Accumulibacter sp.: one gene and its partner. The protein of the gene in region 1 interacts with the protein of each later gene in a pairwise test. Links are inferred from orthologs where the notes say so. Each region holds a gene or a part of one and is shown on either strand. Other genes may lie near its edges.

What was found.
Region 2: the proteins of plsB (region 1) and ybgC interact in binary tests that used the Escherichia coli proteins (3 or more experiments, as listed by UniProt). The link is inferred for Accumulibacter sp. from one-to-one orthologs.

Annotation. Positions count from the first base shown.
Region 1 is NZ_JAZKUG010000001.1:1,514,074-1,517,520, reverse strand. What follows is about bases 358-3,395. They hold plsB (glycerol-3-phosphate 1-O-acyltransferase PlsB), read right to left. Parts: upstream 3,094-3,395; coding sequence 622-3,093; downstream 358-621. Other genes in these bases: fusA (elongation factor G), read right to left, coding at 3,122-3,395; V5B60_RS06585 (transglycosylase SLT domain-containing protein), read left to right, coding at 358-376. Also shown: more of V5B60_RS06585, read left to right, coding at 1-357; more of fusA, read right to left, coding at 3,396-3,447. UniProt on the Escherichia coli protein: Catalyzes the transfer of an acyl group from acyl-ACP to glycerol-3-phosphate (G3P) to form lysophosphatidic acid (LPA). This enzyme can utilize either acyl-CoA or acyl-ACP as the fatty acyl donor.
Region 2 is NZ_JAZKUG010000001.1:1,323,119-1,326,482, reverse strand. What follows is about bases 266-3,220. They hold ybgC (tol-pal system-associated acyl-CoA thioesterase), read right to left. Parts: upstream 1,988-3,220; coding sequence 1,544-1,987; downstream 266-1,543. Other genes in these bases: V5B60_RS05745 (AI-2E family transporter), read right to left, coding at 3,118-3,220; ruvB (Holliday junction branch migration DNA helicase RuvB), read right to left, coding at 2,057-3,121; tolQ (protein TolQ), read right to left, coding at 870-1,547; tolR (protein TolR), read right to left, coding at 461-865; tolA (cell envelope integrity protein TolA), read right to left, coding at 266-422. In the rest of the region: more of tolA, read right to left, coding at 1-265; more of V5B60_RS05745, read right to left, coding at 3,221-3,364.

The DNA.
Region 1 (3,447 bases):
CTTCGAAGCGGCACAACGGGTGGGTCGCGAACGGCGCCTCGATCCGCTGCTGATCATCGCCATCATCGGCATCGAGTCGCGCTTCAATCCCTTCGCCGAAAGCCCGGTGGGCGCCAAGGGTCTGATGCAGGTGATTCCCGGCTATCATCTCGACAAGGTCCCGGCGGGCGCGGGTGAGACGCCCTTTCTCGACCCGGTAACCAACATCCAGGTTGGCGTCCATGTCCTCGAGGAGGCCATTCGCTGGCGCGGCAGCCTGACTGCGGGGTTGCAGCACTATGGTGGCGCTCCCGATGATCCGGAGGCCAGCTACGCCAACAAGGTCATGGCGGAGAAGGAGAGGCTCGAACAGGCGGCTCGCCGAGGTCGCGCCTGAGGGCTTGCCGCCCGCCCCGGCCAGTCGTTGGAAATGGCGACCTCGCGCGCCCCTGCCGCCTTGCCAATCTTCGCCATGGCCACGGCGACGGTTGGCGCCCGGCCGGGGAGGCCGTGAAGACCGCGTCGCGAGCGGGCCGAGAGGCAGGGCGCGAGCGAGAAGTGCTTGCGATTTTTCTTGAACGACGCGAACGAATCAATTGGGCTGTGGGTCTCCGCTGGTCGTTCTGACGACGGAGCGCACTGCTACAGGTGCGCCCCGGTACCGGCGATTCGCCTGATGGCCTGCCTGGCTTCAGGCGAGAGAACCAGTTCGGAGTGGGCAAGCGGCGTCATCAGCCGCTCGTCGAAGCACAAGCGATCGTCCTCGTCCTCGCGTAGGTACTCGGCTTCGATGAGGTTGCCAATGAAGGCCGAAAAGGTTGCCTTCTCGGGAAGCTCGGAGGTATTGAACTCGTAGAGCAGGGAGAGCCGCTGCGCCAGCAGATGGCAGTTGTCTTCCAGTTGCCGCCGCGTCGTCTGCCCACTGCCGTGGCTCTGCAGCAGCGCGAGGGTGAGGAAGTGACGTTCGAGCAATGGACGGATGGTCTCACCGAGCAGATGCAGCTCGGCAAATTCGTCACTGATCGCTTCCGGCGCAGCGACCTCCGTCTGCAGCGCCGATGAGACCAACAGCCGGCGCGCCACCAACGCGCGAATCGCCGCCTCGCTCGCCGACTCGAGTTCACCCGGGGACCAGCGCAGGAAGAGTTCCGCCCGCATGAGGCCGCAGATGCCGCAGACCGCCTGTGCCACGCGGGCTCGATCGAGCTTGCGGTTCAGACTCAGCAGGCAGGCGATGACCGCCGGCAGGGCGAAGAGATGCAGGACGTTGTTGCGAAAGTAGGCGAGAAGCGGAGCCTGACCGTCACGCACACGGATCAGATCGCCCAACGGGTCGGCGAAACGCTCGACGACCGTCAGGCGTTCGTTGTAGGCGATGATTGCCGGTGGTTCGAGCCCACAGGGGACGCTGCTCGGCGCATAGGGCAGCTCGCCAGCCAGCGCCTGGTAGTGCTCGATCATGCGCTGCAGCGCGTGCTCGTCGGCGGTATGCTTGGGCGTCGCCAGCAGCGCCAGCGCCATCAGGTTGACCGGGTTGAGGACGGCCGCCTCGTTGATCCGTTTGGCGAGCTCGGCTGCAGCCCTGCGCGTCACACTGCGGGCCCACGGCGGCTCGTCGCTCTCGTCCGTGTCTCGCCAGCCCGGTTGATGTTGATCGAGAAAACCAGCCAGGGCAAGCGGCTGGCCAAAGTTCACATGCACCTTGCCAAAGACCCGCTTGATGGCGCGCACGCTGCGCAACAGGCCGAGCAGCGATTCCCGCTGCTTCGGCTTGCCGGCCAGTTCGCCGAGATAGGTGCTGCCTTCGATGATCTTCTCGTAGCCGATGTACACCGGGACGAAGATCAGCGGCCGTGCATGCTCACGGATGAAACTCTGCACGGTCATGCCGAGTATCCCCGCCTTTGGTGTCAGCATCCGACCACTGCGACTGCGGCCGCCCTCGATGAAGTACTCGATCGGAAAACCGCGCGCCAGCATCAGGTGGAGGTATTCATGGAAAACGGCAGCGTACAGGGGCTCGCCCTTGAAACTGCGGCGCAGGAAGAAAGCACCGCCGCGCCTCAGCAGGCCGCCGACCAGCGGCAGGTCAAGGTTGGCACCGGCAGCGATATGCGGCGGCGTGAGCCCCTGCCGGAGAATGACGTAAGACAGCAACAGGTAGTCAATGTGGCTGCGGTGGCAGGGCACGTAGACGATCTCCTGGCCGGCTGCGATGCGCGTGACGGAATCGAAGTGGTGCAGCTCGATGCCATCGTAGAGTCTCGTCCACAACCAGGCGAGGAACAGCTCGAGGGCGCGTACGACGCCGTACGAGTAGTCCGAAGCGATCTCCAGCGCGAAGCGACCAGCCCGTGCCCTCGCTTCGGTAACCGGGATGCCGTGTGTCGAAGCCTCCTGCTCGATCGCTGCGCGCACGCGCTCGCCGGCGATCACTGCGTTGACCTGCGTGTTGCGGTGCGACAGGTCGGGGCCGATCGCCATTTGCCGCTGACGGCGGAAGTGCACCCGCAGGATGCGCGCCAGCTTGCGCAGTGCCTGCTCCTCGTCGAGCCCGCCCTGCAGGAGATGGCGAAGCGATATCGGCGGGTTGTAGCGCACCAGCACACTGCGGCCATGGAGAAGGATTGCCGCCAGTTGCCGCCAGGCACCCGGCGGGCGCCAGGTCTCCGAGAACAGCGCCTTGAGGACCGAATCCTGCTTGTCGGGGCTGCGTCCCCAGAGAATCACCACCGGCACCAACTGGACGTCCATCTGCGGATCGGCAACGGCCTGGTGCATCAGGCCGGCGAGCAAGGCCGAGTGACTGTTACCATTCCGCGCCCGGCCGGCGAGGCTGCGATCGCGGTTGAGAAAGAAGAACGAGCGCGGCCAGCGCTGTTTGCCCAGCAGCAGCGGCGAGTCGGCTCGCGGCAGCCCGGCCCGCCGCGACTCCTCCAGGAGCAGCAGCAAATTGGAGAGATGCCTGTCCTGCAGGACGTAGCAAACAGGCCGTGCTGGGTCGAGTTGCAGTTCCTGCGGGCTTTCGGGGAAGACCGTCGTGCGCACCCACGCATAGAGCACGCGACGCGCCAGCGGCAGGAACCAGTGCGACAGCTTGAAAGCCTTGTCCACGCGCTCGCGTCGCCGGTTTCCGCTGCCCTCAGTCCTCCTCGACGACCTTGTGCTGTCCCGCCAGTTGCTGCTGCGTTGCCGGTGGCACCTGTGCGTAATGGGAAAAGGCGATGCTGTACGAACCCTGTCCACCGGTCAGTGACTTGAGACGCGACTGGTAGCCCTCAAGCTCCGCCAAAGGCACCTCGCCGCTGATCGCCATGACACCGGGTCCGCGTGGCTGCGTGCCGGTCAGATGGCCGCGTTTGCTCGACAGGTCACCCGTGACGTCGCCGGTCATCGAATCCGGCGCGAGGATCTCGATATCGACGACCGGCTCGAGGATGATGGGCTTGGCGGCGCGGATCGCCTCCA
Region 2 (3,364 bases), 190 kb from region 1 along the record:
TCCTTCGGCGGCTTCTTTTCCTCCTTCAACGCGATGTCCGGCCGGACTGGTGGCTTGGGCTCCACTTTCGGTTCTGGTTTGGCGATCGCTCGCGGCGCTGGTTCAGGCTTCGCCGGCGGCTTCGGCTCGGGTTTCGGCTCGGGTCGGGGCTCAGGCTTCGCTGGCGGCTTCGGCTCGGGCTTCGGCTCGGGTCGGGGCTCAGGTTTGGCTTCGGCCTTCGGTGTTGCCGGTCTGGGTTCCGGCCGGGGTTCGGGCTGCGCGCTCGACGGGGGCGCCGGTGCGGCACGCCAGACCTCGACTTCGACCGTCGCCGGCAACTGGCTCTTCCACTGCACGCCGAGGAACAGCGCACCCAGGAGCAACAGGTGCACCGTCGCAGAAAGGGCAAGCGACGGCCACTTCGCCGGTTCATCCGGTGGCATCCGCGGGAAGGTCTGGACCGCTTCCACAGGTCAGCGACTCACCTGTCGGAGGGCTGCACGAGGAGGCCGATGCGTTTGACCTGCTGCTGCTGGAGGTCGTCCATGACTTCCAGTACCGCTTGGTACTTGACGTTCCTGTCACCGGCGATGAGCACCGCCTGCTCCGGATTCCGGCGCTGCGCGCTGGCGATCTCCTGCACCAGTTCGCGCCGGCTCAGCGATCGTTCGTTCTTGCCGGGAGCCAGCAACGCCAGCGTCCGGTCGGCGCGGACGATCACCTGCAGCGCTTCGACCGGCGGCTGTGCCGCCTTGCCGACCGACGGCACGTCGATGCTGGCGGTGGTCATCATCGGTGCCGTCACCATGAAGATGACCAGCAACACCAGCATGACGTCGATGTAGGGGACGACGTTGATCTCGTTCTTCAGGCGACGCGAACGCATGGCTCTACCTCATCTGCCGCTGCAGGATGTTCGAGAACTCTTCCATGAACGACTCGAAGCGCGACGACAGGCGGTCGATCTCGTGCGCGAAGCGGTTATAGGCGACGACCGCCGGAATCGCTGCAAAGAGGCCGATGGCTGTCGCCACCAGTGCCTCGGCAATCCCCGGTGCCACCGCTGCCAGCGTCGCCTGACCGACGTTCGAGAGACCGCGGAACGAGTGCATGATGCCCCAGACGGTACCGAACAGGCCGACATACGGACTGACCGAACCGACCGAGGCGAGGAAGGCGAGATGCGAGTCGATGCTGTCCATCTCGCGCTGATAGGTGGCGCGCATGGCGCGCCGCGAGCCGTCGATGACGTCCTTCGGATCGAGATTCTTCTGGCTGCGCAACTTGGTGAATTCACGAAAGCCGGACTCGAAGATGCGCTCCATGCTGCCCGTGCTGTGGCGATCGTTGATCGCGCTCTGGTAGAGACTGTTCAGGTCGCCGCCACTCCAGAAGTCGCGCTCGAACTGCTCGGTCTGCGCGCGCGCCGCCTTGACGGTGAACCACTTGCGGAAGATGTAGTACCAGGACATGAACGAGACGCCGGCAAGCAGCAGCATCACGGCCTGCACGACGGCGCTGGCGTTGAGGATCAGGTGCAGGATCGACAGGTCTTGCGAGACATTCATTGCAGTGCTTCCATCTTGTTGCGCAGAATTGCGGGGATCGACACGGCCCTCATCCGGCCCGCATGCACACAGACGATGTGCACGGCGGCCTGGATCAGATCCTGCGAGGATCGGTCGCCATCTTCCCCGGCACGCCGGATGTGCTGCCGAAAGAAGACCTGGGCCCGACTGATCCGCTCCACTTCGAGGCCGACGATCAACTCGTCGTCCAGCCGTGCCGGCTCGAGATACTCGACCGTGAGCTTGCGGACGACGAAGGCGATGCCCGGGTCACGCAGCAGGTCGGCCTGCCGGTAGCCGGCCGCGCGCAGCCATTCGCTACGGCAGCGCTCCAGATACTTCAGGTAATTGGCGTAGTACACCACCCCACCGGCATCGGTGTCTTCGTAGTAGATGCGTACCGCGCAGGTGAAGGTCGTTGGTTTGCGCTCGTGGTCCATGGCCGGCTGGGATTCTAAGGCAGCACCCTGTGGGCAAATGTAAGTGATTGTGACCGCATCGGCGCACGCTCAGGTCGCCGGCCAGAGTGCGCCCTGCGGCTGCTCACCGTTGCTCGTCAGACCGAGATGCCGGTAGACCGCCGGCGTCGCGACGCGACCCCGCGGCGTGCGCTGCAGGAAACCCTGTTGGATCAGGAAGGGTTCGAGCACGTCCTCGATCGTGTCGCGCGCTTCGCCGATCGCCGCCGCCAGGTTGTCGACCCCCACCGGCCCGCCGGCGAACTTGTCGATGACTGCCGACAGCAGCTTGCGGTCCATCACATCAAGACCTCCGTGGTCCACTTCGAGCAGCAGCAGCGCCGCGTCGGCCACCTCCAGCGTGATGTGGCCGGATGCTCGCACCTCGGCGAAATCGCGCACCCGCCGCAACAGGCGGTTGGCGATCCGTGGCGTGCCGCGTGAGCGGCGGGCGATTTCCAGCGCACCGGCTGTGTCGGCTGGAACCTTGAGCAACTGCGACGAGCGGGCGACGATCAGGCTCAGCTCCTCGGGAGTATAGAACTCCAGTCGGGCGACGATCCCGAAACGGTCACGCAGGGGGTTGGTCAGCATGCCGGCGCGCGTCGTCGCGCCGACCAGCGTGAACGGTGGCAGATCGAGCTTGACCGAGCGTGCCGCCGGGCCCTCGCCGATCATGATGTCGATCTGGAAATCCTCCAGTGCGGGATAGAGGATCTCCTCGACGACTGGCGACAGGCGGTGGATCTCGTCGATGAACAGGACGTCGCGCGGCTCGAGGTTGGTCAGGATGGCCGCCAGGTCCCCAGCGCGTTCGAGCACCGGTCCGGAGGTCGAGCGCAGGTTGACGCCCATTTCAGCGGCGATGATGTGTGCCAGCGTCGTCTTGCCGAGGCCCGGCGGGCCGAAGAGCAGGACGTGATCGAGCGTGTCGCTGCGCTTCTTCGCTGCCTCGATGAAGATCGTCAGTTGCTCGCGGATCTTCGCCTGGCCGACGTAGTCGCCCAGGCGTCGAGGACGCAGCGCGCGCTCGATGGCTTCCTCCTGGGACGAGGTCGAGGCAGCGGACACCAGTCGTGCCAGCGGAACTGCGGAGAGGTCGTCGGTCTCGATCATTGCTGCAGTCCCTCGTCCGCCGCAACCGATCGCGCGGCGGCGTGTGCCAGCCATTCACGGATCAGGACCTGACCAAGCGCCAGCAGGGTCGGACCGAGAAACAGCCCGATGAAGCCGAAGACCAGCACACCACCAAACACCCCGACGACGATCAGCAGCAATGGCAGGCTCGAACTGCGCGAGATGAGGATGGGTTTGATGAAGTTGTCGACGCCGCTGATCCCGAACATCCCCCACAATACC